4 regions of the Pseudoalteromonas sp. OFAV1 genome follow, and region 1 is predicted to be linked to each of the others. Evidence: predicted binding sites of a transcription regulator. Region 1 holds the regulator's gene; each other region holds the start of a gene.
The links. The regulator sigma-54, encoded in region 1, starts transcription at its own class of promoters, with help from an activator protein. The targets are predictions, from matches to a motif close to GTTGGCACGNNNNTNGNNT.

Region 1 (7,736 bases):
AAGGTGATAATCAGCTTTTTATCTTTTTTACCTAAGATCTTTTCACGAATAGATTCAGCTAACTGATGAACACTCAGGTCGGTGGTATCAATCATAAAATCAGCGCGCGTGATCAGTACATCCAGTAATACTCTTTCTTGCTTAATTGCTAAATCGAGTGGCAGCGAGTCAATCGATAGAGGATGTAAGCGTCGCGTTTCAGAAAAGCGTTTGATCAGAGTTTGGTCATCACTGTCTAAATAGAACAGTGTTGGGTTTGCGAAACCTGGCAGGTATTCAAGAATATCATTAAACTCTTGCTGCTCTTTCGGTAAGTTACGCACATCTATGCTGACTGCTATTTTGTCATAGTTGTCTGAAACGCTACGAACAAGCGAAGGTAATAAGTTGACTGGGATATTATCAACACAGTAGTAACCCAAGTCTTCAAGTACACGTAAAGCGACCGATTTACCTGAGCCTGAGCGACCGCTGATGATAATTAATTCCATTTATGCCTCTGCTGATATGACCTGAAACAGTTCGTGGTCTGTTTTGGCGCTACGTAACTGTTTACAAAACTCCTTATCTTTTAGTCTATCAGCAATTGTCGATAAGGTCTTTAGGTGAAGTTGGCTGTCTCCATCTGGTACGATGAGTGCAACGAAAATATCCACAGGTCGGTTATCAATTGCGTCAAAATTGATTGGGGATTCACTCACTATGACAAATGCCTGTGGTTGCTCTGCACCACTCATGCGGCCATGTGGAATAGCAATGCCACGACCAATACCTGTACTGCCTAATTTTTCTCTATTGAGTAAGGCATCAAGGACGTCTTGTTGAGATAAATGAGGAAGCTGCTGGTGAGCCAGCTCGCTGATATATTCAAGGATTCTTTTTTTGCTATTAAAAAGGACCGCAGCTTTGCTGCAGTCCTGGTTAGTAAGTGAACTAAGTTTCATAATTTAGTGTCGAGCTAATTTCTCTTTGTGTTTAATGACTTGACGATCTAGTTTATCGATTAGCGAGTCAATGGCTGCATACATATCTTGGTGTGCAGTTGAGGCAAAGAGCTCGCCTCCATTTACATGTAAAGTTGCTTCTGCTTTTTGGCTTAATTTTTCTACATCTAGAATGACATGTACATTATTAATGTGGTCAAAATGCCTTTCTAGTTTTGCAAACTTGCTGTTTACATAGTCTCTTAATGAATCAGTGATTTCTACATGACGACCAGTTAAATTTAGTTGCATAAGCATTTTCCTTCTATGTAAAACGTCTAAATCAAACTCTTACGCTGATTAGACGGAGGTATCGCTAGAGACTCTCGATATTTTGCAATTGTGCGTCTAGCTACTTTAATTCCTTGCTCAGCCAATATATCTGCAATTTTACTATCACTCAATGGTTTAGCTGAGTTTTCTGCAGCGATAAGCTTTTTGATCAAAGCGCGAATTGCTGTTGATGAACACTCACCACCGTTTTCTGTGCTGACATGGCTTGAGAAGAAATATTTCAACTCAAAAATCCCGCGAGGGGTGTGCATGTATTTTTGTGTTGTAACACGTGAAATTGTCGATTCATGCATTTCGACCATTTCTGCGACATCGTTCAGCACCATTGGTTTCATGGCTTCTGGGCCATGTTCAAAAAATGCTTGTTGTTGCTGTACGATACAATTGGTCACTTTTAAAAGTGTATCGTTACGGCTCTCTAAGCTTTTAATAAACCATTTAGCTTCTTGTAAATGAGAGCGAATAAACTGGCTATCGCTGCTCGATTTTACTGAGCGTGACATAGCTGCATATTGGCTATTCACTCTAATTTTTGGCATACAATCTGGGTTTAGTTCAACGACCCAACGACCTTTAACTTTTTTAACCGATACATCGGGTATAACGTACTCAGACTCTTCGCGAACTATGCTGTCTGCTGGCTTAGGGTTTAAGCTGTGGATCAGCGTCATTACTTCTTTTAGTTCGCTTTCTTTAAGCTTAGTCTTTTTCATCAAAGTGCGATAGTCGCGACTTGCTAATAATTCAATATGCTCAGATAAAACCATTTTAGTTTCAGCTAAATACGGCGTACTCGCATCGAATTGGCGAAGCTGGATACATAAGCACTCTTGTAAGCTACGGGCACCAATCCCTACTGGATCAAACAACTGTATTCTCTTTAAGACCGCTTCGACTTCATCTAGTTCGATTTCTTCTTCATCATTATTTTGATTAAAACTTTCGACTATGTCTTCGCAGCTAACAGTTAAAATACCTGAGTCATCAATTGCCTCTACGATGGCGACAGCGATCGCTTCATCGGTTGGGCTAAATGGTGTGAGTTGTAATTGCCACATAAGGTATTCATGGAGGGTTTCAGTCGATGCACCTTGATAAATTGACTCATCTTCTGGCATTGGACCTGATGATGTTGATGGGGCAGCACTCATGTACTCATCCCATGTCACATCCATGGCTAAATCGTCACTAACGGTGTCTTTGTTAAGGGCATCGCTGCTTTCTTGTTCGTACTCACTCGGCGCTTCTTCGGCCGATGCACTTAGCTGAGTATCATCAGATTCAGCTTTTTGCTCGTTCTTACCAATGTTTTCATCGTTGTAATCTGCTTCTTCCACTTCAAGCAGAGGGTTACTATCAAGTGCTTCTTGAATTTCTTGCTGGAGATCCAATGTACTAAGCTGCAGCAAGCGAATTGCTTGTTGCAGTTGTGGAGTCATTGTAAGTTGCTGGCCCATGCGCAGCTGTAATGATTGCCTCATGTATCCCTAACAATCCTTTTATGTGTTATCGACACCTGTGCAGTCACAGGTAAATTTATATCGATTTATTGTCATTGTTATTTAGTTTAGCAGATGCGCTAGATGGTGGCTTATTGGTTATAGCCTGAATTGCTCACCTAGATACACATCGCGTACGGTTTGGTCAGCTAAAACATGCTCAGGTGTTCCTGATGCAATTAGCTCCCCATGAGAAACAATGTAGGCTTTTTCACAAACATCAAGGGTTTCTCTAACATTATGGTCAGTGATTAATACACCAATACCACGATTTTTTAAGTGTTCAATAATTTTCTTTATATCTAACACTGAAATAGGATCAACACCAGCAAAAGGCTCATCTAACAAGATAAATTTAGGATTTGCGGCTAATGCCCTAGCAATTTCTACGCGACGACGCTCGCCCCCAGATAAAGCCATACCTTGACTATCACGAATATGCTGAATACTAAATTCATCAAGTAAGTTGTTGAGTGTTTCTTCTCGGCCTTGTTTATTTAAATCTTTACGCGTTTCTAAAATAGCCATTAGGTTTTGATAAACCGTTAACTTTCTAAAAATAGATGACTCTTGTGGTAGGTAACCAATCCCTAAACGTGCTCGGCTATGCATTGGCAAAAGTGTAATATCATTATCATCAATGCTGATCTTGCCTTTATCGCTAGGTACTAAGCCAACAATCATATAGAAAGTGGTGGTTTTGCCTGCGCCATTTGGGCCAAGCAAACCAACGATACTGCCCGCTTCAACCTCAAGACCCACATTTTTGACAACTTGGCGGCCTTTATAACTTTTTGCTAAAAGCTCTGCTTTTAATGTGCTCATGGTTGGCCTTTATCGTCTTGTTTGTTGTCAACAGGCACTAAGATTGTGTGTACACGGTCTGTTGAGTTTTCGTCTTTTTCTGCGCTAATTAGTTGTTGTGCCATATCATAAGTAATGCTTTTCGCTGTTACTTTTTGGCCTGCTTGAGTCACTTCGGCTTCGCCATTTAAAGTTAAGAAGCGCTTGGCTACGTCGTAGCGAACTTCTTCTGCACTGGCGCTCATTACCGTGCCATCTGCTTGCTTTTCTTCAAAATAAGCAGGCTTACCTGTGGCGATAATTAACTCAACAGTACCTTCTGTATCACCACCATGGGCTTCAAGGCGTTCGGCTGTGATCCGGCGGTTACCATGTATAATTTCGACATTGCCTTCAAATATACCAACGCCATCTTTTAGCTTACCAGTTTGGCGATCTGAGCTTATGCTAATTTGTGCGCCTGTCTGCTCGGCAGCTACGCCTGAAAAGGCAATCAATAAGCTTGGGATCAGGAGTAATTTCTTCAGTTTATTGGTCATAGTATATGGTTCGTGTATGGTTAGTTAGCTCTACAATCTCGGTTTTTAAATTAGCTTTTAGGCCTTTACCGGTAATTTTTAAATTTGGTCCTGTTAGCGTCACAGGTTGCTTCGAAAACATGGTCATTTGTTCTATATCAACGTTAATGTTTTCAGCTTTAATATCTTCGATCATGCCATTATGGGTTAAGTTTTTAGCAACAACATCGCCTTCAAAAATAAGCTGATCGTTTTCATATAAGGTGGCTTCTTTAGCTTTTACTTGCCAAATTTGCTGGTCGCCATAAAGTGTAAAAATAGGTTGCTCAAAAAAGGTAAACCCAAGTTGCTGATAAAGCTCCATTTTTGCAGCCGCCACCTTATGGCTAATCTTGCCTTGCTCATCATAAGCGGTTTGCTTTAGTGCAACGGCCGTATAATCGGGAGTTGCAATAATCTCGTCTTCACTATTTATTGTGTTTGTTGTTTGGTTAAAGTACGGATACCACAACCACACCATGCAACAAACAAAAACAATACTCAGTAAAATACGGGCTATATTCATGCGCTGGTTCCATCGCTAGTTAACGGCTTACCGTTTTCTAACATCAGTAAATCTGTTAATTCACGTACAGCGCCAAAGCCACCCGGTAGCATGGTCGTATAGTGAGCCAGTTTTTTTATCAATGGGTGCGCATCATTGACTGCTACCGCAAAGCCTACTATTTCCATTACAGGCAAATCAGGGCCATCGTCACCAATGTACGCAATTTGCTCATCTTCTAGGCCAAGTTTATCTTTTAACTCTTGGTATGCAATCAGCTTTGTTTCTTGGCCTTGATAAATATGCTGTACGGTTAGGCTAGTCATTCGCTGCTGAACTATTTGTGAATGGCGCCCGGTAATAACGGCAACTTCAAAGCCACTATTAATGAGTGCTTTTATGCCAAAGCCATCTTTGGTATTAAATGCTTTAAGCTCTTCGCCCTGATTTCCAAGATAAATTCGGCCATCAGAAAAAACGCCATCAATATCACATATTAGTAACTTAACTTTTTGAGCACGCTGACTTACATCAGGACTAAGGGGCTGGTATAGCTCGGCGAATGTCATTACTTACAGAACTCCTGCTTTTAATAGGTCTTGCATATTAAGCGCGCCAATCGGTGTGTTATTTTTATCGATTACAATCAAGCCGTTGATACGTTTGCGTTCCATAATATTTAACGCCTCAGCAGCCAGCATCTCTGCACTGGCTGTAGTACATGAGCGCGTCATGACCTGGCTAATGGCGGTACTATGAATATCAATACGTTGCTCTAAAATACGACGTAAATCACCATCCGTAAATAAGCCGCAGAGTTTTTGGTCTTCCGCGACCACGGCTGTCATACCTAACCCTTTAGCAGACATTTCAATAAGCGCATCTTTAATGCTTTGCGACTCGTGCACTATTGGTGTTGCATCACCACTGTGCATTACATCGTTTAATGTAAGCAACAAGCGCTTACCTAGGCTGCCTCCGGGATGAGATAATGCAAAGTCATCGGCTGTAAAGCCACGTGTTTCGAGTAAAGCAACAGCCATTGCATCACCCATAACCAAGGTTGCTGTAGTGCTTGCCGTTGGCGCAAGACCCAGTGGGCATGCCTCTTGGCTAACTTTAATGCAAACATGCACATTAGAGAGCTTTGCCATTGTTGAGTCAGGGTTACCTGTTAGCGAAATCATTTTTGCGCCAATTCGTTTAATAACAGGAATAATGCTTAACACTTCACTGGTTTCGCCCGAATTCGAAATGCACATTACTACATCATCTCGAGTGATCATCCCTAGGTCGCCATGGCTTGCTTCGCCAGGATGAACGAAAAATGCCGGTGTACCAGTGCTTGCTAATGTGGCAGCTATTTTATTGCCAATGTGGCCAGACTTACCCATGCCTATAACGATGATACGGCCTGTGCATTGGTACATTAGCTGACAAGCTTGCTCGAAATGTTCATCGATGTACTGATCTATTTCGTGTAAAGCTTGCGCTTCAATTTCAAGAACGCGCTTACCTTGCGCAATAAAATTTAGCTGGGTCATTGATTATCCTATTTGGCTAAAAATATAGCCTTGATATGCAATAAATGCGACTAACAAAAAGCCACCTTCTACTCTATTGATGCGGCGAGCACCTTTAAAGTTCAATGACATGGCAATCAGCACTAAAGTAGCTGCAATCATGATAAGGGCATCGCGGTTCGCTGCAGATGGGTCGATAATCGATGGGTTGATGATCCCAGCCAGTGGTAAAACAGCGAGTAGGTTGAAAATGTTCGAGCCTACAATATTACCCAATGCTAAATCATCTTCGTTTTTCAATACCCCAGCAATACATGCAGCCAGTTCAGGTAGACTGGTACCAATAGCGATAATTGTTAAACCAATTACAAGGTCTGAAAGGCCAAAGTATTTAGCAATATCAACGGCTGATTCGACTAAAAAATGTGAGCTGATAGGTAAAAGTATCATACCGATAACAAGCCATAGGATGGCTGATTTAGTAGTGACATTATCGGGAACATCTTCACATGCCTCGCTCACGAAAGGGTCATCGTCTTGATTTTTAGCGCGTAAAGAAACAATCACTAAGCCTGCGATGAAGACAACAAAGGCAAGAGCTAATGCGATACCTTCGGCAAACGAAAAGTAGTTATCTGAAAACACGTACCATGCCGCAATTGAGACAAGTAGTACTAAAGGCATTTCTCGTTTTAAGGTCATTGACGAGACAGAAAGAGGGCGAAGTAGTGCTGTTACACCCAGTACAAGTAAGATATTGGTGATATTTGAGCCAACAGCATTACCTACTGCTGTATCAGTTTTACCGGCAAGCGCGGCAGAAGCAGATACCATCATTTCAGGGGCTGAAGAACCCATAGCAACAACCGTTAAACCTATGATTAGGGTTGGGATCCCCATATTTTTTGCGAGTGCAGCCGCACCATAAACAAACCGATCGGCACTCCAAACAAGTGCTGCAAAACCAATAATTAAAATGACAAAAGAAGTCACCATTGTGATACGCCAACATTACTGAAACAGATGACTGCAAATAGTAACAAAAGCGAGCAGGAAAGTATAAGTAAAAGAATAGGCTGGCAGGCACAAAGCGCGGTTTTTTAGGAATGAGATTTCAGGTGTGGTTAAGGAGCAACTGCGTAGAGTTTAATTTGGCGAATAGAAAATATTACAAAATTTTACGAATTGTTTTTTCCATCTTGACTAAAAAAACTTTAAAATGGCAAAACGAGTGAAAAACGTTATGGAGAGCGACTTGTCGCAATCAATAGTAGAAATCAAGGATGTAACCTTTTCACGGGGCGATAGAATCATATATAAAAATATGAGTTTTAACATTCCGAAAGGCAAGATCACCGCTATCATGGGACCGAGCGGCATAGGTAAAACCACCATGTTACGCTTGATAGGTGGTCAACTTAAGCCTGATTCTGGTGATATTTTGTTCGAAGGCAATAGTATTCCTAGCATGTCTCGCAAGGAGCTTTATGCTGCCCGCACTAAAATGAGTATGCTTTTTCAAAGTGGTGCTTTATTCACTGATATGTCTGTGTTTGACAATATCGCTTTCC
Region 2 (7,736 bases), on a different contig from region 1:
TAACATCAATGGTTTGCCCAGGCTTTCTAAACGCTGGAAGCTCGGCGTGCACAGCCACCGCTGCGACATTCTTTATTTTGGGTTTTAAGCTATCAGGTAAAGTGATACCAAAGCCATTTAGCATGGCTTTAAAACTTTGTTGTGTGAACCGGCTTTGCTCACCTGTGCCTGGCAAACCAACAACAAGGCCATAGCCTACCAACTGGTTAGAGCGTACACCCTCAACCATAGACACATCTTTAACTCGCTCAGCTTGAGCAGAAAACTGCAGGCTGATTAAGCAAAGAGCAATAATGTATTTAAACCCATTCATGACTTTGTTCCTCTAAAATGGGAAAAGCGAACTGCTAAAGAATCGAGAAAGCCAGCCAGCACTTTGTGTTTCTTGCATTTGCCCTTTACCAGAATATTGTATACGTGCATTCGCTATACGGTTTGACGTGACTGTATTACTTGCTGAGACATCTTCTGGACGGACTAACCCTTCCAAACGAATAAACTCTTCACCGGTATTTAACGTGAGCCATTTTTCACCACGGATCACTAAGTTTCCATTAGGTAAAACGCGCATCACATTGACAGAGATATCACCAAATAGACTATTCGATTGATTCGACTTTGAGTCACCTTTAAATGATGACCCTGAACCAATGCCAAATTGAATGCTGTCACCACCAATGTTAACCGGATTTCCACCTAACCCAATTACAGGGTCTAAGTTAGCATCTGTTTCTTTATCGGTTTCGGTTTTTGCTGCTTTGGTTGCTTGCGTTGACTCTTGCAATTTAACAGTGATGATATCGCCAGCACGCAGTGCCTTTTTATCAGAGTACAAATCGTTTGATGTATAGCTATCAAACAAAGACCCTGTTGGCACCATTTGTTCTGTTGTAGGCTCTGGGTACATAGGCGCATAGTAAGGGTCATCCTGAACCACATGATGATTTTGCGTTGTTATACAACCACCCAGCATAAAAGCTGCTGATGTGACTAAGATAAGATTACGCATGCTGCCTCCTACGACTTATAACTGTTGATTGATGTAACTAAGCATTTCATCCACTGCTGAAATCACTTTTGAATTCATTTCATAAATTCGTTGCGTTTCAATCAGATTAACCAGCTCTTCTGTTACATTTACATTTGACGTTTCAAGCGAACCTTGTACCACAGTACCTAAACCATCAATCCCCGGATTACCTTGCACTGGTGCGCCACTTACAGCTGTTTCTGTGTATAAGTTTTGCCCCATTGGCTCAAGACCCGATGGATTGATGAAGTCTGTTATAGTGAGCTGACCAATTACCACATTTTCTGCCTGACCTGCTACACGAACAGATACTTCGCCATCTTGTGACACCGTAATTGATTGCGCATCATTTGGCACATTCATTTCAGGTTGCAACGGGAAACCCGCACCTGAAGTTACGATACGACCGTCTTCATCTGTCGTAAATTGACCATTACGTGAGTAAGCAATATTGCCGTCAGGTAACTGTACTTCAAAAAAACCTGGGCCTGAAATCATCCAGTCCAGTGAGTTTTCGGTCGTTAACATATTACCTTGCGAAAAGTTCTTTTGGTTTGCTACAACCTTAGCACCGGCACCAAGCATTAGACCTGATGGCATTTCAGTATCTTGAGACGAACGACCACCTGGTTGATTAATGTTTTGATATAGTAAATCTTCAAATACGGCGCGGCTTTTTTTGTAACCGACCGTGCTGGCATTCGCGAGATTATTTGAGATCACCGAAATATCGGTTTGCTGGGCGTCAAGCCCGGTTTTACTGATCCACAATGCTGGATTCATAACTCTACCCTCTCAGTCATCTTAAACAATGCGTAACAGCTGATCTTGACGCTCATCAAGCTCTTCGGCTGTTTTCATCAATTTAACTTGTAATTCAAATTGGCGTTGGTTGCTGATCATGTCGACCATTTCATGGACTGGATTAACGTTCGACATTTCAAGCGTACCTGACAGTACTTTTACATTGGGTGAAATATCACAGAACCCACAAAGATCATTGACCAACATATCTTCTTTTGGTCTAAATAAACCGTCATTACCTTTTTCAAGCTGAGTGTTATCAGCTTCGATCACTTTTAAGCGGTCAACCACTTCTAAAAAGTTGGCAGGTGCACCTTGCGGGCGCACTTGGATCGCGCCATCTTCGCTAAACTCAACCTTCTCAATTGGCAAAGGTAAGATAATAGGCCCGCCCTCGCCAATAACTTGACGGCCATGGCTGGTGATCAATGCGCCGTCAGGTGTGATGTTTAGTGTGCCTGTTTTGGTATAAGCTTCGTTACCTGATGCATCTTGCACACTGAGCCAACCACGGTCGCTCATGGCAATATCAAGCTCTCGGCCTGTCTCAACGAATCCACCCGATTCCATATTTGAACCAGGACGCTCTTGCATCGCAAACACACGTGATGGCAAGCCTTCACCAAAAGCCTGCATGGAACGCGCTTGTGCAAAATCAGCTTTAAAGCCAGTGGTGTTAGCATTAGCAAGGTTGTTAGCCTTTAACTCAAGACCACGCAAGCTTTGCTTGGCACCAGACATGGCAATGTAGACCATTTTGTCCATAACATTGACTCACTAAAAATACGATAACTAAAGAAATGCAATAAAAGTGCCAAAGTAAAATTGACGCATAAATAGGATGGTAAAAATGAAAAAAGGCTGCCAATTGAGGGAGCAGCCTTCGTGTCGGATTAAGCTCAGAGCCGTTTAGATTAACGGATCTGTAGGATGTTTTGTTGTAGTGTTGAGTTAACTTCTAATGCACGTGAATTTGCTTGGAAATTACGTTGTGCACTGATCAAATCAACAAGTTCACTTGTTAAGTTAACGTTTGACTGCTCAAGGGCTGATGAGTTAATTGAACCTAATGTACCTGAACCTGGTTCACCGGCAATTGGCTCACCAGAGGTTAAGCTTTTCTTCCATGCCGTGTTACCCACTTGCTGTAAACCTTGTGAGTTAGAAAAGCGCACCATTGCCACTTGGCCTAAGAATGAAGTATCACCATTACTGTAAGAAGCAACGATTTTACCATCTGTACCAATATCAATACCTGATAGACGACCTACAGTCGCACCATCTTGCTCTAGCGCTTTCACTTCAAAGTTACTTGCATATTGAGTCGGTATTTTATTCGTTGTACCAGCTTCATCGCGCCAATTGATGTTTACATCATCAGGGAAACTCGCACCGTTAGATAATAAACCAGATATACCGCCTGAAGGTATTGTTAATGGATTAAACGTAGCATCTGTATTTGCAGTTCCATCAGTGCTTTGAGGTAAACCACTTGAGTCAAACTGAAAAGTTGAAATAGGCGTATATGGCGACGTAGTTTGCTCAGTACCATTAGCAGCAAACGGCTTTTCATCAAGTGTTGCAAACACTTGCCATTCATTGTCATTACCAGTCACTGCTGCGTCAGTTTTAACAAAGAAGAACTGTAAAATGTGTGGCTCACCTAAAGAATCATACACTGTTGTTGATGTTGAACTGTTATACGACGCACTTGTCTCAGGGTCAAATGGTGTAACTGCTGGCGTTAATGCACGCGAATCTAAGTTAAACGACGAATAAACATTGGTCGTAGCGCGTGGAGAACCTGATGCATCAGGAATTTGTAGCGCAGAAGATGTGCTTAAACTAACAGAAGTTGTATCACCCGTTGCTTCATCAACAGGGAAACCTTGTAAGTAGTTTCCGCTAGCATCCACAATAAAGTTGTCTTTATTAAGTTTGAACGCACCAGCACGAGTATATGTAAAATCTTGTGCACCTAGGTCATTTGCCATGGCAAAGTAGCCTTCACCAGTAATTGCTAAGTCCAGAGAGTTATTAGTGAAAGATAATGAACCTTGGTGAAATTGTTGTGCCACCATTGTAGTTCTTACGCCGTCACCATTTTTAGTTTTACCTGAGCTAAATACTGATGATGCGTACACATCAGCAAACTCAGCACGAGACTCTTTAAAGCCTGTGGTGTTAACGTTAGCAATATTGTTTGCTGTTACATCTAAGTCTTTTTGCGCGGCAGCAAGGCCGGTTAATGCAATATTGAAGCTCATAAGTCACCTCTAAAGTGTCAATCTGTAGCACTAGGCTAACTAGTTAATCTGTGTAATTAAGCGATTTCTGCAACATCAGTTAGCCTAACCGCGCCTTCTTTAGTATTAATAATAATGCCGCTAGATCCATTGATATTAACGCTTTCAATATTTTTGAAAGTCGCTAAAGGTAGACTGCTATAGTCACCATTTTGGAATCCTTCAGCTTTAACTTCGTATTCGCCTGGAGGCAAAAGCTCTCCATCGTCATTTTTACCATCCCACTCAAAACGAACTGCGCCAGCCGATTGAGCGCCCATGCTGATGGTACGTACAAGTTGACCTGACTCATCAGTAATGCGAAGCGTAAGATCTTCAACAGGCGTTTCTGCAATTGCCGATCCCTTAGCAACGTTACTACCATCAAAATCAATCGTATTTGATTCTAATAGTGCTTGTTTACCAACTAAGGTCGAAGCTTGTAATGCCGAGTTCGATGTCATTGACGCAGTAAGTGCATCAAATTTTGAGTTTAAATTCGAGATCCCTTCAGCCATGGTAAAGTTGGTCATCTGAGCAATCATTTGATCATTATCAGCCGGCTTGCTTGGGTCTTGAAACGACAACTGTTGTGTTAAAAGCGAGAAGAAGTCTTCTTGCGTTAAAGTGTCATCTTTCTCTTCTGGTTTGTTTTGATTGTCCTGCCAACGTAAATTATCTAAATACGTGGATGACGCACTGCTGATGTCGTTACTCATAACTTATCCTCGGTTACCGCTGCCCAAGCAACAGTGTTTTACTTAACATTTGCTTAGCTGCATCAGCAACTTGCACATTTGTTTGGTAAGAGCGAGAGGCAGAAATCATATTAGCCATTTCTTCTACGACATTAACGTTAGGTTTGTAGATATAACCGTTTTCATCCGCACTGGGGTGATTAGGGTTGTACTCTATTTGCAGAGGCTTATCGCTCTCAACAATACCCAACACTTTTACGCCAACAGAAGAGCCCTGAGGATTGCTTTGTGTTGCTGACGCTTTAGTCAACTCCGCAGCAAAAACAGGATGGCGCGCTCGGTATGTTTTGTCTTGACTAGAGCTAATCGTATTCGCATTCGAGATATTACTTGCTGTTGTATTAAGACGCACATTTTGCGCGCTCATACCAGTGCCTGAAATATCAAAAACATTATATAAACTCATGATTAAGCTCCTTGACTACCGAGGGCTTTTTTAAGGCCTTTAATTTTACTACTCATAAATTGCAGGCTTGCCTGATACTCTAATGAGTTCTGTACATACAAGTTTCGTTCCACTTGTATATCAACTGAGTTACCATCACCTGTATCTGCTTGATTTGGCGTACGAAACATTTCTGCGTTACCAACAAACCGACTGCCACCGGCAAGGTGTTTTGCGTCAGTTCGTACCATGTTATTGCCGCCTTGCTGGTTGCTTTTTGCCGCTTTTAGAGCCGCCGCAAAATCGATATCTTTTGCTTTGTAGCCCGGCGTATCAGCATTAGCGATGTTTGTCGCTAATAACTCAGCGCGTTGTGAACGGATCAACATTGCATGCGGGTGCACACCAAATGCTTTATCAAAACTGATAGCCATAACCATCTCCAAAAAATTGACTCTGCTAGTGCAGATGCAAAAGGCAAGCCAAAATTAACTAGATAGATAAAGCACGGTAAGCTTTTGAATAATAAATAATTTAGCAACCTAAGAGCTAGGTTGCTAAGAAGAGATTACTTTTTCTGGTAGATAATACCTGGGTTACAACGAACCATCTCGAAGCTATCACTTAAGCCAGCCATAGATTCAGATGCCCCTAAAAATAAATACCCTTTTGGATTAAGGGCCTGAGCAAATTGAGAAATAATCTTTGCTTTTACCTCTGGAGAGAAGTAGATCAGTACATTGCGGCAAAAAATGATATCAAACTTGCCCATTAAGGCGTAAGAATCTAATAAATTCAAATGCCTAAAGCTCACCATTTTTTTGATTGGATCAATCACCTGCGCCATACCATTGCCGCTGTCTTTAAAAAACTTTTGCCGTCTTTCAATTGATAAACCACGGGCCAGTGCCAACGAGTCATATTCAGCATTTTTACACATATCAAGCATGGTATTAGATATATCAGTGCCGATAATCTGCGCGCCCATTTTAAGTACGCCAGGGTTTTTCGCCTGAAACTCAGCAACCGACATAGCAATTGAATACGGCTCTTGGCCTGATGAACTTGCCGCTGACCAGATTTTTAGTGGCCTACGCACATCTTTCAACTCAGGAAACAGCTTTGTTTTAAGCAATTCAAATGGGTATTGATCACGAAACCATAAGGTTTCATTCGTCGTCATCGCATCCACAACAGCAGCACGAAGCTGTCTTTCATGTGGACTGAGCGTTTTACTAACTAATTGCGATAAAGACTCAACGTTAAAGCGCACCATTAATGGCGCAAGACGACTTTTCACTAGGTAAAGCTTATTGTCGCCTAACACAATGCCACACTGTTGCTCTAGAAAAGAGCGAAATTGATCGTATTCGCTTTGTTGTAAGTGCTTATTTTCCAAAGTAATACCACCTATAAATAATTAATCACAATGAACCCACTTTTTAACAGCCGTTGCTAATTCGTCAGGGTTAAATTTTGCAATAAAATCATCTGCACCTACTTTTTGGATCATTGCTTGGTTAAATACACCGCTTAAAGAAGTGTGTAAGATCACATGCAAAGGTGATAATTTTGGATCCGCTTTTATCTCTGCCGTAAGGGTATAACCATCCATTTCAGGCATTTCAACATCTGAAATTAATAACCCTACGCGTTCAGTAATATCGTTTTGGCAATCGAGTTTTGCAATCTCACGTAACCGTAATAAAGCCTCTTTACCATTTTTAGCGAGCTCAGTTTGTACACCTAATGGCTCAAGCGCTCGCTTAACTTGGTTTCGCGCAACAGCAGAGTCGTCTGCTATAAAGACAATACGTTCACCTAAGTCTCGCTGGATTTCACCATCACCCACTACTTCTGCACTTACTTCTGTATTTACAGGGCAAATTTCATTCAAGATTTTTTCTACGTCTAGAATTTCAACCAGCTCGTTTTCGATTTCGGTGACCGCAGTTAGGTAAGAATAACGACCCGCACCTGATGGTGGAGGCATTATTTTTTCCCAATTCATATTAACGATACGTTCAACACCGCCAACTAAAAACCCCTGCACAGAGCGGTTGTATTCAGCAATGATAATAAAGCTGTCTTTGATATTTTCGATAGCAGGACCGCCAACGGCCATTGATAAATCAATGACTGAAATAGTCTGACCGCGAATGTGAGCTACGCCTCGTATATAAGCATTAGATTTGGGCATGTTTGTGAGTGGTGGGCATTGCAAAACCTCTCTCACTTTAAACACATTGATACCAAAGCGTTGTCGCCCTCTGAGTTTGAATAATAGTAATTCAAGGCGGTTTTGCCCAACCAACTGCGTGCGCTGGTTCACTGAGTCTAAAATGCCTGCCATTTCAATCTCCTAAAGATAAACAATCAGAGCCGGAACAATAATTGCTTTCTTTGTGTTAAAGCTACATAAGGTTACAAAGCGTCTGTTTTTTGACGCAAAATATTTATACCTTGTTTTCAAC
Region 3 (7,736 bases), on a different contig from region 1:
AGATAGCAATGAGTTTTGAAATTTTAACAGCCCTGGCGTTATTTGCCTTGGTGTCATCAATTACTCCTGGACCGAATAACTTAATGTTGATGAGCTCAGGTGCCAACTTTGGCTTTAAAAGAACCACACCACACTTACTTGGCGTGACGCTTGGCTTTATGTTGATGCTGGTTTTAGTGGGCCTTGGCATCATGCAGCTATTTGATTTATTTCCACCAAGCTACTTGATATTAAAAGTGTTTTGTATTGCTTACTTACTCTATCTGGCGTTTAAAATTGCCACAAGTAGCGCTCAACAAAAAGCCAATAGTGAAAGTAAGCCGTTTACCTTTATTCAGGCTGCACTTTTCCAATGGGTGAACCCAAAAGCATGGGCAATGGCATTAAGCGCAGTAAGCTTGTATGCCCCAGACAAAAACCTCACCTCTGTGTTAATAGTAAGCCTCATATTTGGTTTAATTAATCTGCCATGCGTCAGCTCGTGGACTCTACTTGGCGAAAAGCTTCAACACTGGCTTGCCAGCCCAAAGCGCTTAAAAGCATTTAACTACTTAATGGCAATACTATTAATCGCTTCAGTGATGTTTAGTTTGTTTTAAATGAGCAAGATTTGCTAGGCAGTATTACGTCATTACGTACATAGCCTTTGGCAGTCGTATTTTAAGATTTTAAGATGAGAAATTTACCCTGTGCTAAGATTTATTTATCTAGATCTTTTCAGTGCGATTCATGGCTAGTAACGTAGAGAATTACTTTTACCACGGCTTTTTCGTCTTCTTACTTATTACGGTAGTAACCTGCTCCATTATAGCTACGCGCCTGATGCGCAGTAGTTTTAATAACCGCTCAATTTACCTATTTAATCTATTCTTTTACCTCGGTGTAATTGGCTTTGCATGGCTTTGGATCCAAGATCTATTCAACCTTGCGCCGAGCTTTCGCTCTGGTGTGGTGATTTATATGATCTCCATGACATTGCTGCAATTATCTATTTATAACCACGACGAACTCTGTCGATTTAATAAGATAATTATTGCTCATGGGGCTATTTTTTCTGTATTTGCCATCCTTACTCAAAATATTAACCAACTGGCCTTAGTCGAAGCTTGTTATACATTAAGCGTGCTACCTGCACTGATTTACTACACAACAAAGCGTGCTGTATGTGAGAAAAATATAGGCAATACTGTGTTGTCGATGGCGCAATGTATCTTACTGTTAGTGCCCATTTCACAACTGAGTATCATTACCCATGAGCACAACTTAGCAACCCTTTATTCACTTACTGTAATTGCCCATGCAACTGTATTTGTTATGACAGGTCTTGGACTCATCACGACACTATTAGTTGACGAAAAGAAACGATATTTGGAGCTGTCTTTAAAGGATCCGCTTACCGGACTTTATAACCGCCGCGGACTGCAATTTATTATCGAACAACAGCAATTATTCAGCCCGAACCAAACTTCTAGCCTTTATGCCTGCGTTGTTGATATTGATTACTTCAAGCAAATTAATGATAGATACGGTCACGATGGCGGTGATCTAGTACTCGAAGTGTTCTCTGATTTAATGAAACACCATTTAAAAAAAGAAGACTTATGTTGCCGCCTTGGTGGTGAAGAATTCTTACTGCTATTCTTTGCAGCCGACATCAGCTCAGCGAGACAATTTTTAGACAGTCTTCGTAAAACCATTGAAGCCAGTCAAATAGCTTTTCAAGAGCATCGTATATCGGTTACCGCTAGTTTTGGATTAACTAACTGGCAAGTAAATGACAGCTTTGAAAGCTTAGTGAATCGCGCAGACAAAGCGGTTTATGAAGCGAAAAATAATGGCCGTAATCGAGTCGAAATCAACACCCAAAACCAGAACAAAGAACCAAATAGACCAAATTGGTAAATGCTTTTGTATTAATCTTGTAAATTCAAACTCTACCACTATAATTAGTGCGTGCTTATACTTAAATTGCAATATGTAGTGCTATGTCTTTAAAAGTATTATTAAATTTCAAATTAAACTGGATGTTTTTGTGCGCCAGTTTTTGGCTTTTTGCCCTGCCAATTCAGGCTAAATATGTGGTGGCTGTTGTGGGTAAAACCAAAAACGATAGCTTCTATCAGCAAGCCTTTAAAGGGTGTGAGCAATTTGCAAAACAGCATCTCGATTTTGAATGTATTTACGATGGCCCTAAAGACTTTCAAGATATTCGCACGCAAGTATTAGTGATCACCGACCTCGTTCGCAGAAACAACATTAGTGGTTTATTAATCGCTACTACAGACTCTAATTACCTTGTTGAACGCGCTTTAAAAAAGCTTAAAGACAATAATATTCCTGTAATTACCTTTGACTCTGATTTGCTCGAAGATGATCAGCAGTATCGTTTAGCCTATGTGGGTACTAATAATTTTGATTATGGTGTGGCCTTGGGGAACGAACTAAAAAAATTCACTGACAAAGAAATTAACCAAGTCTGTATTCAATCCGGACATTCCACAACACCTAATTTAAACAAACGCATTGAAGGTGTTCGTTATGCGTTATCAGGGCAAACAGAAAAACGTTTAAGCGGTGAAAATGGCTGGAGTGAATTTGACCGCTGCCCTTTATATAGTTTAGGAAAACGTGAAGTATCACTGGGTCAGCTCGACAAACTACTTAATATTGAAAACCCACCACTTTTTTTAGCTGTAGCAGGTTTTGCCCAATTTAATCCTAACTACGCAAAAGTGATTGCTAAACAGAAACAACGTATTGCCAGTAAAGAGGTGGTCATTGTTTCTGCCGATACAGAACAAATGCAATTAGAAGTATTAAAACAAGGATTATCATCGGCTAATATTGGTCAAAATCCATTTGAAATGGGACGCCTGTCTGCCGAATTGATGTATCAATACCTAACAAAAGGTGAGCGACCAGCCAAGTCTCACTATTACCTAGACTTTCATTATTGTCAGCAAAGTAATGCAGGTACATGCACAGTTAATCACTAAAACTTTGATCTCACTAAAGTGCAATTAACTCGATAAGCGCTAGACTTACCACAACTTGAATTAACTGTAAGGATTTAGCCATGACACACCTAGTTAGTGATTTAATGACGCCAGACCCATTTGCCATTAGCGCGCAAAATACCCTGCATGATGCTCATAATCTAATGAAAGAGAAAAATGTTCGACATATCCCAGTGATCAACGAACACGGCGGTTTAGTTGGCATGTTAACGCAAAAAATCATGATTGCTCAGGTAATGAATATCATGGCGAATTACAGCGCCAGCGCCCTTGAACGCAAAGAAAAGCAAACTAAAGTGGTTGATATTATGGCCACTGATTTTACCAGTATCTCGCCAGAGCAGCCGCTACACGAAGTTGCTAAGTTTTTTGTTGAAAATCGTCATGGCTGCATGCCGGTGGTTGATAAAGATAACAACTTAGTGGGAATTCTAACCTCATCTGACTTTGTTCGTTTAGCGGCGGCATTACTTTCTTAAGTCGTAACTTTGTATCTGCACACTGAATTTTTTACAGAAGGTGTGCAGAGTTTTCATACTCATACCTCATCACAACCACTCCACCTCAAAACAAAATAAAATTAACCCTATAAATTCAACCAGTTAACAAAATTCCATTTTAGGCACAACGTTTGCTTCTACCTAATCAAGCGCGCTTTTAAACTAAAAGCGAAAGGAAATTTATAGATAATCTCGGAGGAGTAATGAGTAATTCATCATCAAAAATCGCAGAATTTACAGCACCCGGTGTTAAAGACCAAGCTGCAGCTGACACGATTGCAATTTTAGACCAGCGTATGGTCGCTTTAATCGATTTACACCTCACTTTAAAACACATTCACTGGAATGTTGTTGGTCCTAACTTCATTGGTGTACACGAAATGCTAGACCCACAAGTAAGCGCAGTGCAAGAGATGACTGATACGATTGCAGAGCGAATTGCAACTATGGGCGGCGTACCTGTTGGCACACCGCAATCAATTGTTGATCGTCGCACTTGGCAAGACTACTCAATTGGCAAAGGCTTAGTCACTGACCATCTAACAGCGCTTGATAAAGTGTATAACGGCGTTAATAAAGATCACCGTGCAGCTATCGAAAAGCTTGCTGAATTAGACCCTGTTTCTGAAGATATGATCACCGGCCAACTGGCTGATCTAGAACAATTCCAATGGTTTGTTCGTGCGCATATTGAATCGTCTACTGGCGAATTGAAAGGCTAAAACCGCAAAGTCTATCCGAAGACCCCTTGCCCAGCATTTGCTGGGCTTTTTTATGCTTTGCTACAGCCAACCTTTATGTTTAAAGAACAAGTAAGGTGCAAAGCCAGACAGCAACATAATGCCAATTGCAAACGGGTAACCCCATGCCCATTGCAGCTCAGGCATGCTATTAAAATTCATGCCATAAATACTGGCGACAACGGTCGGCGGTAAAAACACCACTGAGGCAATAGAGAAGGTTTTTATAATTTGGTTTTGTTCGATGTTAATAAAACCCTGAGTCGAGTCCATTAAGAAATTCACCTTATCAAACAAAAATGTACAGTGAGACATAAGGGTATCAATATCAAGTACAATTTCACGTAGTGACTCGCGGTCTTCAGTTGGTGCACCTAAATGACGCAGTAAAAACGAAATATTTCGGCGCGTATCCATCAAACATAAACGCACCTTACCGTTGTTATCTTCAAGGCGCGAGATCCGGCTGACGGCTTCTTCTAAATCTGAGTCGTCCTCTTCAAGTACATAGGCACTGAGTTTTTCTAACTGGTGATGCATATCTTCAAGCATATCAGCGTGGTTTTCGACTTTTTGGTCAAACAGAGTCACTAAAAGTTGCTTGGGATTATCACACGCCACTTGCCCTTTACGAGCGCGAAGTCGTAATAAACGAAAATCGGCTAATTCATCATCGCGGATTGTCAGCAAACAGTTGTCTTTTAACAAACAAGCCACTGTCACCGTATTAAAGCGCCCTTCATTTGGTGACATAAAAAGCGCATGCACATGTAGGCCTTCGTGGTCGATAAAACAACGGGAAGATGCCTCGATTTCTTCAACATCATCAGCACCGGGTAAGGTGATATTAAGCGTGCTTGCCAGCGCTTGTCGCTCTTCTTCAGTCGGATTTATGGTGTCAATCCAGTGGGCATTTTTAATAGAAGTAACAAGAGGCGTATCTGCAGCTGGCTCAGTTTCTGTGATCACACCTTGGTCTATAGAAAAAAATCGTAACATTTGCCCTACCCTGATAAATCAATTTAAAACAAATACTATAGCTGTTCACGTTAATGAACAATGACCAATCATGTAGAAGAAAAAAAAAGCCCCAAACGGGGCTTTAAGCATATTCAATAAAAAAACTAATTACGAACCAAGCTGTTGCATTGGTTCAATTTCTTCTTTATTTGCACTGATAAAGCTTTCAATATTATCAACTTGTTCATGACTAAAGCCTAACTGCGCTTTTACTGCAACCGTGCCATCTTGTTTTTCAATTAAAATAAACTCATTCACACCTAGCGTTCTAGAAAAAACGGTATGCACTTGTTTTTTTATTAATATCTACAACTTTTACTTTTGTACTCGTTTTGTAGAATGCAAGAGGACCTGAAGGTGTATTAATCCAATCAATTGCCCAATAATAATGACTGTTGTTCTTGAATCCATTTTTTCTGTATAACGATTCTTTGAAAGATACATTGTCACACTCATTGTATAAACCTTTACTACGGCAGTTAGAGTGCTCTGCAACATTTTTACCCGAGATGCTCACATCTAAAGGAACAATCGTGCTGTCGTTAATGTTTAACAAAATATAATCATCAACTTTATTAAAGCCTAGTGTGTTTCCTAAACTCTTAGTTGACTCAAATAAACCTGTTAAAGGGTCATTGCTTTTAGTTTTATCTTTTTCTAACAAAATAAAATTTGTTGATGCAACATCACCATTTTGGTGTTTAGCAATATGGTAACCATCTAATATCGAAATTGATTTTACGTTGTTAGAACCAATCACATAGCGAAAAGCAGAGCCCGCTCTCCCCACAATAAAGCCATCGGATGTTGGTGTTACAGATGTACCTGTAAATGACTTACCTGTCACCGTTTTTACTTTGAATGAATCATTATCTTTAGTAACAGTTGCTAGTTTAACAGCACCTTCACTTGAACCTGCTTTACTGTATTTTAGAGTAAACGTGCCATCAAAATTCTCAATTGCATACGTAAATTGGCCAGTGAGACGATCAGCACCTAAGTTAGCCACTTCCCCTTCATAATCATGAAACATTGAACCATTTATCAAAATTCCATCTTTTTCACGCATAAATGTTGCTGGCCCACCGGTTTGATCAACGTTTTCTTTCTGAGCCAATAATTCACTTTCAGAAATAACAACTTCCGGCTTCTCAACCTTTTGCTGCTGATGTTGCTGGGCTTGTGGAATTACACTCGTTAAAGTTGAGCCCTTCAATTTATTAATAAAAGCTTGCTGCATTTCTTTTTGCATTGCTAGCTCTTCAGGCGTTGTGCCACAACCAGATAAAACAGAGACACTAATTGCCAATAAAGAAGGGTAAAGTACTTTTTTATACATCAAAAAATTCCATATTTTTAGGAGTGCTTAGTCAATCTGAACGGTTAAAGTACCCAAACAGAAAACATAACCAATTGATTGAAAAGGAATTATTGATTCACTGTTGCAAAATTGCAACAGGTACAACCACTTAAACTGAACAAGCGTTCAAAAAGACAGCAAAACATCTAAAATTTACATTGAATTCCCCACAAAAGGTTCAACCTCATGAAATAAAAGGGTTTTAAATTTTCCATAAGTTGATTCACTAAAGAATAGAGGGGTATTAAGCTAGGCTGAGCTTTCAGCAAGTATGGGAACGAGTTAAAAATGTGACAGTCAAACGTTGCTTATTTCGCTTTTTTGAAGCGCACCACAAGCATACCTATCAAGATGATGCCAAGGCCTATTAAGCAAGGTACAAAAGCGCTTTGCAGGGCAACATCAAACGCTAAAAAGTCGGGGGAACCGGTTTGCCAAAGCGTCCATTCATACCCGAGTTTTGATGCAATATGTTCACCACCGCTGCTAAGTACGATGATTGCATCATTGTTATCTGGGTTAATGCGAAGCGTGCTATTTATTGCCGGCTCATTTGCGCCATCATGGCCAAACACAAAATCTCCCGATGCTGTTGGTGCATAAAGCATGGTACCAAGCCCCCAAATTGGTGCGCCTAAGCTAATTGCCAAAGGCGCTCGCATGGAGCTGATCATTTGTGAGCTTAACTGTCCTTTTTGAGGTGATGTTAATGCGTTAACTAAAGCTATTAAATCATGGCTACTTGCCAGTAAACCTGTTGCCGCTGCCGATGCGTATTGAAAATGCCCAGCAGCTTGCCCGCTTTTATCATAAGCAGGTGCGATGCTATCTAACTCGCTAAGTACATCGTAACTGGCATCAGTCATGTTAACTGGCTTAAAGACGTTATCATTCATCCAAGTTGCAAAGTGTTGATTGGTTTTCTCTTCTACCAGCAGCTCTAGCATCAAATAGCCGCCCCCAGAATACTGAAAATCGCCCACAGGCTTGGTGACTTTAATTTCGCGCACACCTGTTGATGATAGCGGCTTGTTTAGCGACTCAAGCAAGCTTGGTACGGTTTCATTTAGCTCAATATCAGCAAAGCCTAAACCATCAC
Region 4 (7,736 bases), on a different contig from region 1:
CAATTGCAGGACTTCATGGGCGAAATGAATCGTAGTTTGCAGTTTCAAGTAGATGAAGAATCGGGCCGTGATGTTATTAAAGTGGTTGATAAAAACAGTGGTGAGTTAATTAAGCAATACCCATCTGAAGAAGTGTTGAGCTTAGTGGCTAAGCTTTCTGAAACTGCGGGTTTTTTAATTGATCAAACTGTTTAAAGTTTTTTGTTAAGTTAAATGTGTAATGTGAGGAAGTGTTATGGCTATTTCATTTAATGGTTTAGGTTCAGGTTTAGCAGTATCAGATATTGTTGATGCGTTAGTTAATGCTGAGCGCACCCCTTTTACATCGCGTTTAAATAATAAAGAAGCAACCCTTACAACAGATATCTCAGCTGCAGGCGCGTTAAAGTCAGCGCTTGAAAAACTGCAAACCTCGATGGAGGCACTAGGCGAAGTTGATAACTACCAAAAGCGCAGTATTTCTGGTAGTGATGATTTTGTAACTCTAAGCTCTGACAAAGATGCGGAGCCTGGTGGTTACAATGTAAAAGTAAACAACCTTGCGACTGAACATAAATTGATGTCAAGTGCATTTGCAGAAGATGCAGCAGTAGGTGAAGGTACGTTAACTATAGCGTCCGGTGAGAATAGTTTTGATATTGATGTGTCAGATACTGCAACTTTGTCTGAAATTCGTGATGCGATTAACGACAGTAAAGACAACGACAGTGTAACAGCAACGATTATCACCGACGATAATGGCCAGCATTTAGTTTTATCAGCAAAAAACAGTGGTGTTGAAAACGCAATAAAAGTTACAGCAACTGATGCTGATGGCAATAATACTGACGCGGCAGGTTTATCGGCTCTAGCCTATGACACCGGTTCAGGGGTTACAAACATCAACGAGGTGATTGCTGCAACAGACGCTTCAATTACCATAGATGGTAATTTAACAGTTACAAGCAGTGATAACGAGTTTGCAAATGTTATTGATGGTGTAACGATCACCGCTAAAAAAGCCCATGGCACTGATGACGACGATAGTACCCTTAAAATTACAGAAAATAATAATAATATTAAAGCCGGTTTAAATAGCTTTATAGAAAGCTATAACGAATTACTTGAACTGAGTAATAATTTAGGTAAATCAGGTGAAAGCGGTGCAGGTGTGATGGCCGGTGACTCTATGCTTCGCGGCGTAATGTCAAAACTTCGTCAGCAATTAACCAGTGAAGTTAGCTTGAGTGATGGCAGTAGTTTGTCGTTATCTAAGCTTGGGGTTGAAGCAGACCGTTACGGCAAATTAAGCCTAGATACCGAACGCCTAAACGAACAAGTAGAAGCCGATGTAGACTTAGTTCAAGAGTTCTTTTTGGGTGAGGGCGATGAAGGCGGCTTTGCGCAATCTTTTGATGAGCTAATGAGTTTTTATACGGATTCAGATGGTATTGTTCAAAACAGAATCGACAGTAAACAGACTCAGTTAGATGGTTTAGATGATGAGCGCATTGATTTTGCAAGAAAAATGGAGTCGTTAGAGTCTCGTTTATACGCACAGTACAATAGCATGGATTTACTTGTCGCCCAGATGAACTCAACCAGTAGCTATGTGCAAGCGCAGCTTGATAATATGCCAGGGGTTGTTAAGCAAAATAAATAGTTGAATTAGTATGTTTTCTTGCCTGTATTTGGGTGTTACCTTTTGTAGAAATAATAATTTATCAAGCAACTAAACGCTAATTAGCGTTTAGTTGCTTGATATTTTGAAATAGCTTTATGTGATTTACGCTGGTTGATCAGCTCAGCCTGAGTTTTGTCTCTGGCGTTTTTAAGTTTAGCTGTAGCAGTTAAAATTTTGGCTTGTATAGCTAATAACTCTTTTTCTTGAGGTGGTGTTTCACTCTCACACCAATGCTTTAACTCTTGGTCAATAGCTATTAACGTTTGGCTTGCCAGCTCAATATCTGTTTTATCTATGTGCTCTGACAATGCAATGAGTAATGCATTCAGAGCGTTAAAATTCGGCATTATTGCTCAGCTTTAGGTATGCGCTCTTCGAGCGGAATAGAATCCCACCCTTCTTTTATTTCTTTAACGATACGGATAACATCATCTACTGCTGCAATGTCGTTGTTTACATTTGCTTCAGTTAACCTGCGTTGGCAAAAGTCGTACAGCGATAGTAGGTTGCTAGAGATATCCCCTCCATGCTCAAAATTGAGTGCATCTTGTAGAGCACCGAATAATAAAATGCAGGTAGAAATGTTTTCACCTTTTTTTTCAAATTCTTTACGCTCAATAAAGCCTTTAGTTGCTGCTAAACGTCCGATAATGTTACTGAAAATCAAATTGATCTGCTCATAAGGAGACATTTCATTAATGTTGCTAACGCTAACTTGACTGTACTTTTTTATCGATATGTGTGCCATGAGAAAATCCTATATTAAAAACACTGATTCATAAAAGTAGATAAGCAATATTAATGCCATTGATATTATCTTTCTTTGTGCATTTCTATAGAGATTATAGCAACGAGTATAGAATATTTTAAAATTCAAACAGGCTAAATTTGTAAGTTAATTCTTTAGTATTAAATTTTAGTGCTAAGTGACTATTTTTTGGCGTTGATGTCAATAAATTGCCGCTTAGCGCTTGCATCCCTCCTAAACTCGCTTACAATTTAGAAATTAACTAACCTCGTGGTAACTGTGGTTCGCCAATAATGATCTTAATTTTAGACAATAATAATAATCGTGCGATAGGTTTACATGCAGCACTTACCTTCATTGGTGAAACTGCACAATTAGTTGATGAGACTTCGTTACAGTCTTTTTGTGAAAAACATCAACAGCAAGAATGCATGGTCATTCTTGGTGCTCTACAGCAGCTTAATCATGAAGCTGTGATCAAACAGTTTCCAGCTATTCCATTTTTGTTAATAGGTGAAACCCTCAAACCCCTTCTTAGTATTGCTAATGTTGTAGGCTTGATATGTGAGCCTTTCAATCATGACGTAACCACTCAGTTATTGCATGACTGTCAGCAATATCAGCGTATGCTGCCTGGTGCTCATAAACAGTCTAAGTCGCAAAAATCGTTTGATGGACTTGTTGGTGAAACTGATGCTGTAAAAGATGTTCGTTTTTTAATTGAGCAGGTGGCTAAAACCGATGCCAATGTACTTATTTTAGGTGAGTCTGGCACAGGTAAAGAGGTGGTAGCACGAAACGTTCACCTACTATCTAAACGAAATAGCGGGCCATTTGTGCCAGTAAACTGCGGTGCTATTCCTGGTGAGTTACTTGAAAGTGAGTTATTTGGTCACGAAAAAGGGGCGTTTACTGGGGCAATTTCAGCGCGAAAAGGGCGTTTTGAATTAGCACAAGGCGGTACACTGTTTTTAGATGAAATTGGTGACATGCCACTGCAAATGCAGGTTAAGCTTTTACGAGTATTACAAGAGCGCAGTTATGAACGAGTAGGTGGGACAAAGCCTATTCAAGCTGATGTACGAATTATTGCTGCTACCCATCGTAATCTTGAAGAGATGATTGAAAAGGGCGACTTCCGCGAAGACCTTTTTTATCGCTTAAACGTGTTTCCAATTGAAAACCCTTCGCTAAGTGAGCGTGCTGACGACATTCCTCTACTTTTAAAAGAGTTAATGCGCCGTGTGAATGAGCAAAGTGGCACAACAGCAAAATTCACCGAACGGGCAATTCAAAGCTTAAAAGAGCATGCATGGCCGGGAAATATCCGTGAGCTAGCCAACTTAGTGGAGCGCATGGTCATTATGTTCCCTGATAAAGTGGTTGATGTGCCAGACCTACCAGCTAAATATCGTTACATTGAGGTCGAAGCCTATGAGCCTGAGTACCCTGAAGAGCTGATGGAACGAGATGCTTTCAACGATATTTTTAGCACAGGCTTTAGTGATTACGAAGACGAAGAGCTTGATACGCCAGCAACAACAGTTGATTCTGGTTTATTACCCGATGAAGGCATTGAGCTGAAAGAGTACCTTGCTGAGCTTGAAATCAGCTTAATTAGCCAAGCATTAGAGCGCTATGATTATGTCGTAGCGCGTGCGGCAGAAATCTTAGGTGTTCGCCGTACAACTCTCGTTGAGAAGATGAAAAAGTATAACCTATCGCGAGATTAACTCGCGGTAGGTTTAACGCTCTCTACATAAAGCATGTTTCTGCAGATTTGCGGCTAATATTCACTCACTATTTCGGCTTTTCTAAAACAATCATTACTGTGATCATTCACCATACCGCAGGCCTGCATATGCGCATACACAGTCGTTGGGCCTAAAAACTTAAAACCACGCTTTTTTAAATCTTTGGCAAATGCTGTGGAGGCTTCAGTAATAGCCGGGTAATCCTCTAGTTTATCTAGGTTGTTTACCAAAGGCTTACCACCTACAAACTGCCATTGGTAGTTTGAGAAACTACCAAACTCTTTTTGAATTTCAATAAAACGCTGCGCGTTATTGATAGTCGCGGCGATCTTGGCTCGATTACGAATAATGCCATCAAACTGCATTAACCGCTCGACGTCGTCCTCAGTCATTTTGGCAACCTCTTCAACAACAAAGTTTTTAAAGGCGCTGCGATAGCCATCACGCTTTTTAAGTATGGTATACCAACTAAGCCCGGCTTGTGCTGACTCTAAGGTTATAAACTCAAACAAACGGTGATCATCATATAATGGCACCCCCCATTCTTGGTCGTGGTAGGCCACATAATCTTCTTTGCTGGTGTCGAGCCACGGGCAGCGACAGTGGTGTTCTTTTTGCATTGTTCCCTCGCAAATGTCATTTTTTTGTCGGTGTTTATTTTGATTTTAATTTATTGAAATAAAACAAAAATAATTATGGTATGAATTGTGCATTTAGCTGTGTAGACACGATTTTTTGAGTATCGATTATGGCCTTGGCACATGTATTAAAACCACAATTTATCACAGCTAATCAATATAACCCATGCTTACAGCAAGAAGAGTATGTTGGCGAGTTGAGTGAGCTTCGCCAGCAAGCTAGTTGGCTAAGTCATTTAGTGCATACTATGCCTGCGGGCGTTGTGGTTTTAGATGGTCGAGGCATGATTGCAAAAGCAAATCAAATTGCTATTGATATGCTGGGTGAACCGCTTGAAGGTGAAAAATGGTTTAGCGTTATTCAGCGCTCATTTCGACCAAAGCAAGATGATGGTCATGAGGTATCACTCAAAGATGGGCGTTTAATAAAGCTTGATATTACTGCGCTTGCACCTGAGCCAGGGCAGTTAATTTTAATGACAGATTTAACAGAAACTAGGCGTTTACAAAAACGAGTAGCACATATGCAGCGCTTAAGTGCGCTTGGTAAAATGGTTGCTTCGCTTGCTCATCAGGTCAGAACGCCGTTGTCAGCCGCTATGCTTTATGCCGCAAACTTGGGTTCAAAGCGTTTACCAGAAAGCTCGCGTGGTAATTTTCATACTAAATTAATGTCACGTTTAAAAGATTTAGAAACCCAAGTAAATGACATGCTGTTATTTGCAAAAAGTGGCGAACAGCAAGTTGTTGAAAGTGTCTCGATGCAACAGTTACTCAATGAAGTAAAAGCGGGGGCGGATGCAATGGTTGCACAAAACCAAAGTACCTTAGCCGTTAACTTGCCAGAACCAGACATTGAGATTGTGGGTAATAAAACCGCACTTGCCAGTGCGATTCAAAACTTAATTCATAACAGTATTCAAATAATTGGCAAACATGCAGAAGTATCGCTTAGTGCTGAGCGCGACACCGCAAATGATAATAGTGTTCGCATCAGTGTAAGTGACAACGGTCCTGGCGTAGATATGAGTCAGGCCGAGAAATTATTTGAACCTTTCTTTACTACAAAAAGCCAAGGCACAGGGCTTGGACTTGCTGTTGTGAGTTCAGTCGCTAATGCGCACCAAGGACGGGTTGAAGTGACTAATAATGCCCATGGGGGGGCATGTTTTAGCTTGATCCTGCCAATAAGTGCAGAATTTACGTCAGCGGAGGCAAAATGAATACGAACGCAATTTTAGTCGTTGAAGACGACGCAGGCTTACGAGAAGCTTTGATTGATACACTCGAAATGTCAGGAATTGATTGCATCGCAGCAGATAGTGCTGAGCAAGCAATGGTGCTTTTAAAACAAGGCACGTATTCATTAGTGGTCAGCGATGTACAAATGGGCGCGATGAGTGGCCTTGATTTACTTCGCAGTATTAAGCTCAACTACCCTGAACTACCTGTACTTATGATGACAGCTTATGCCACCATTGATGATGCAGTTGAAGCGATGCGTTTAGGTGCGATTGATTACATGGCAAAACCATTTGCCCCAGAAGTATTGCTTAATATGGTCAGTCGTTATTTACCTGAAAAGGAAAAAGAAACAGACGGGCCAATTGTTGCAGATCCATCGAGTATTAAGTTACTCGAACTTGCGAGCAAAGTAGCGCGTTCAGATGCCAGTGTTATGGTTCTTGGCCCAAGTGGTTCAGGTAAAGAAGTGTTAGCCCGCTATATTCATGATAAATCGAATCGTGCAGATGCTCCCTTTGTTGCCATTAACTGTGCCGCTATTCCTGAAAATATGCTTGAAGCAACCTTATTTGGTTACGAAAAAGGCGCGTTTACCGGTGCCATTCAGGCCTGCCCTGGTAAATTTGAACAAGCACAAGGCGGTACCATCTTACTTGATGAGATCACCGAGATGGATTTAGGTCTGCAAGCAAAATTACTGCGTGTACTACAAGAGCGTGAAGTAGAGCGCTTAGGCGGCCGTAAAACGATTGAGCTTGATGTTCGTGTCTTAGCTACGAGTAACCGTGATTTAAAAGAAGCGGTGAGTGAAAATCTATTTAGAGAAGATTTATATTATCGCTTAAATGTGTTCCCGCTGATGTGGAAACCATTAGCAGAACGCCCGGGCGACATTGTTGTATTGGCAGAGCATTTAATTGAGCGCCATTGCCTGAAAAGTAAAGAACCCATTGCTATGTTGACCGAGTCAGCTAAGCAAAAGCTGCTAACACATGCTTGGCCGGGTAATGTGCGAGAGCTTGATAATGTTATTCAGCGTGCGCTGATATTATGTGATGGTAACAGCATTCATGAAGATGATGTCTTCATTGAAGAGTTACTAACGGTAGAGATAAAGTCAGTTGCTACGCCACCGCACAATGCACCGGTGTATCAAGAGCAACCCGTTGAAGTTAATTTAGATACAGTGCCACAGGTGAGTGAGCAAGGTAATTACAAAGACGAGCTTAAAGACAAAGAGCATCGTATTATTTTAGAAACCCTCGCACGCTGTAATGGTAAGCGAAAAGAGGTGGCTGAGACCTTAGGTATTAGCCCTCGCACCTTGCGATATAAGCTAGCGCAGATGCGCGATCTTGGGATTGCACTGCCAGCCTAATCCCCCTGCCAAAACAGTGTCAAACAAGCTCACAGCATGTGGGCTTGTTTGCTGTCAAAACTCTGACAAGCAAAATGAATTGTATAAGCCATTGAAAATGTTGGTTTTATTTTGTGGCACGGTTTGTGCTTTATCAGTTTATAAGTAAACTGTATTGTCAGAGAGTATTATGAAAGTTCAAAACAGCGCATTATTTCAAGAAATGCAATCTATGGCCCTTGAAGCTAGCCGTAGTAACTCAATTACAAATTTACCAACTCAGACACAGCCTACATCAACGGCACAATTTGGTGATCTACTTACCAATGCA

Region 2: a site for sigma-54 is predicted at 5,731-5,749, ahead of flgB (flagellar basal body rod protein FlgB). Genes of this name have one in related genera too.
Region 3: a site for sigma-54 is predicted at 3,636-3,654, ahead of dps (DNA starvation/stationary phase protection protein Dps). Genes of this name have one in related genera too.
Region 4: a site for sigma-54 is predicted at 2,454-2,472, ahead of fliS (flagellar export chaperone FliS). Genes of this name have one in related genera too.

Annotation. Positions count from the first base shown of each region.
Region 1 covers NZ_JAKGBG010000008.1:43,074-50,809, forward strand. Annotated here, with positions in the region: gene rapZ (RNase adapter RapZ) at 1-491, opposite strand, end outside; gene ptsN (PTS IIA-like nitrogen regulatory protein PtsN) at 492-944, opposite strand; gene hpf (ribosome hibernation promoting factor) at 948-1,235, opposite strand; gene L1267_RS06605 (RNA polymerase factor sigma-54) at 1,262-2,758, opposite strand; gene lptB (LPS export ABC transporter ATP-binding protein) at 2,876-3,601, opposite strand; gene lptA (lipopolysaccharide transport periplasmic protein LptA) at 3,598-4,119, opposite strand; gene lptC (LPS export ABC transporter periplasmic protein LptC) at 4,109-4,663, opposite strand; gene kdsC (3-deoxy-manno-octulosonate-8-phosphatase KdsC) at 4,660-5,211, opposite strand; gene L1267_RS06630 (KpsF/GutQ family sugar-phosphate isomerase) at 5,215-6,186, opposite strand; gene L1267_RS06635 (calcium/sodium antiporter) at 6,190-7,161, opposite strand; gene mlaF (phospholipid ABC transporter ATP-binding protein MlaF) at 7,409-7,736, shown strand, end outside.
Region 2 covers NZ_JAKGBG010000010.1:108,618-116,353, reverse strand. Annotated here, with positions in the region: gene L1267_RS08275 (flagellar basal body P-ring protein FlgI) at 1-313, opposite strand, end outside; gene flgH (flagellar basal body L-ring protein FlgH) at 326-1,009, opposite strand; gene flgG (flagellar basal-body rod protein FlgG) at 1,025-1,813, opposite strand; gene L1267_RS08260 (flagellar basal body rod protein FlgF) at 1,835-2,599, opposite strand; gene flgE (flagellar hook protein FlgE) at 2,749-4,101, opposite strand; gene L1267_RS08250 (flagellar hook assembly protein FlgD) at 4,158-4,838, opposite strand; gene flgC (flagellar basal body rod protein FlgC) at 4,852-5,283, opposite strand; gene flgB (flagellar basal body rod protein FlgB) at 5,286-5,696, opposite strand; gene L1267_RS08235 (CheR family methyltransferase) at 5,831-6,661, opposite strand; gene L1267_RS08230 (chemotaxis protein) at 6,683-7,615, opposite strand.
Region 3 covers NZ_JAKGBG010000012.1:61,126-68,861, forward strand. Annotated here, with positions in the region: gene L1267_RS09150 (LysE family translocator) at 9-599, shown strand; gene L1267_RS09155 (GGDEF domain-containing protein) at 823-1,902, shown strand; gene L1267_RS09160 (substrate-binding domain-containing protein) at 1,986-2,996, shown strand; gene L1267_RS09165 (CBS domain-containing protein) at 3,077-3,496, shown strand; gene dps (DNA starvation/stationary phase protection protein Dps) at 3,721-4,239, shown strand; gene corA (magnesium/cobalt transporter CorA) at 4,300-5,256, opposite strand; gene L1267_RS09180 (hypothetical protein) at 5,386-5,565, opposite strand; gene L1267_RS09185 (hypothetical protein) at 5,546-6,616, opposite strand; gene L1267_RS09190 (serine hydrolase domain-containing protein) at 6,946-7,736, opposite strand, start outside.
Region 4 covers NZ_JAKGBG010000003.1:212,528-220,263, reverse strand. Annotated here, with positions in the region: gene L1267_RS03195 (flagellar protein FlaG) at 1-195, shown strand, start outside; gene fliD (flagellar filament capping protein FliD) at 236-1,642, shown strand; gene L1267_RS03185 (hypothetical protein) at 1,723-2,010, opposite strand; gene fliS (flagellar export chaperone FliS) at 2,010-2,411, opposite strand; gene L1267_RS03175 (sigma-54 dependent transcriptional regulator) at 2,705-4,144, shown strand; gene L1267_RS03170 (DNA-3-methyladenine glycosylase I) at 4,198-4,785, opposite strand; gene L1267_RS03165 (sensor histidine kinase) at 4,914-6,026, shown strand; gene L1267_RS03160 (sigma-54-dependent transcriptional regulator) at 6,023-7,426, shown strand; gene fliE (flagellar hook-basal body complex protein FliE) at 7,596-7,736, shown strand, end outside.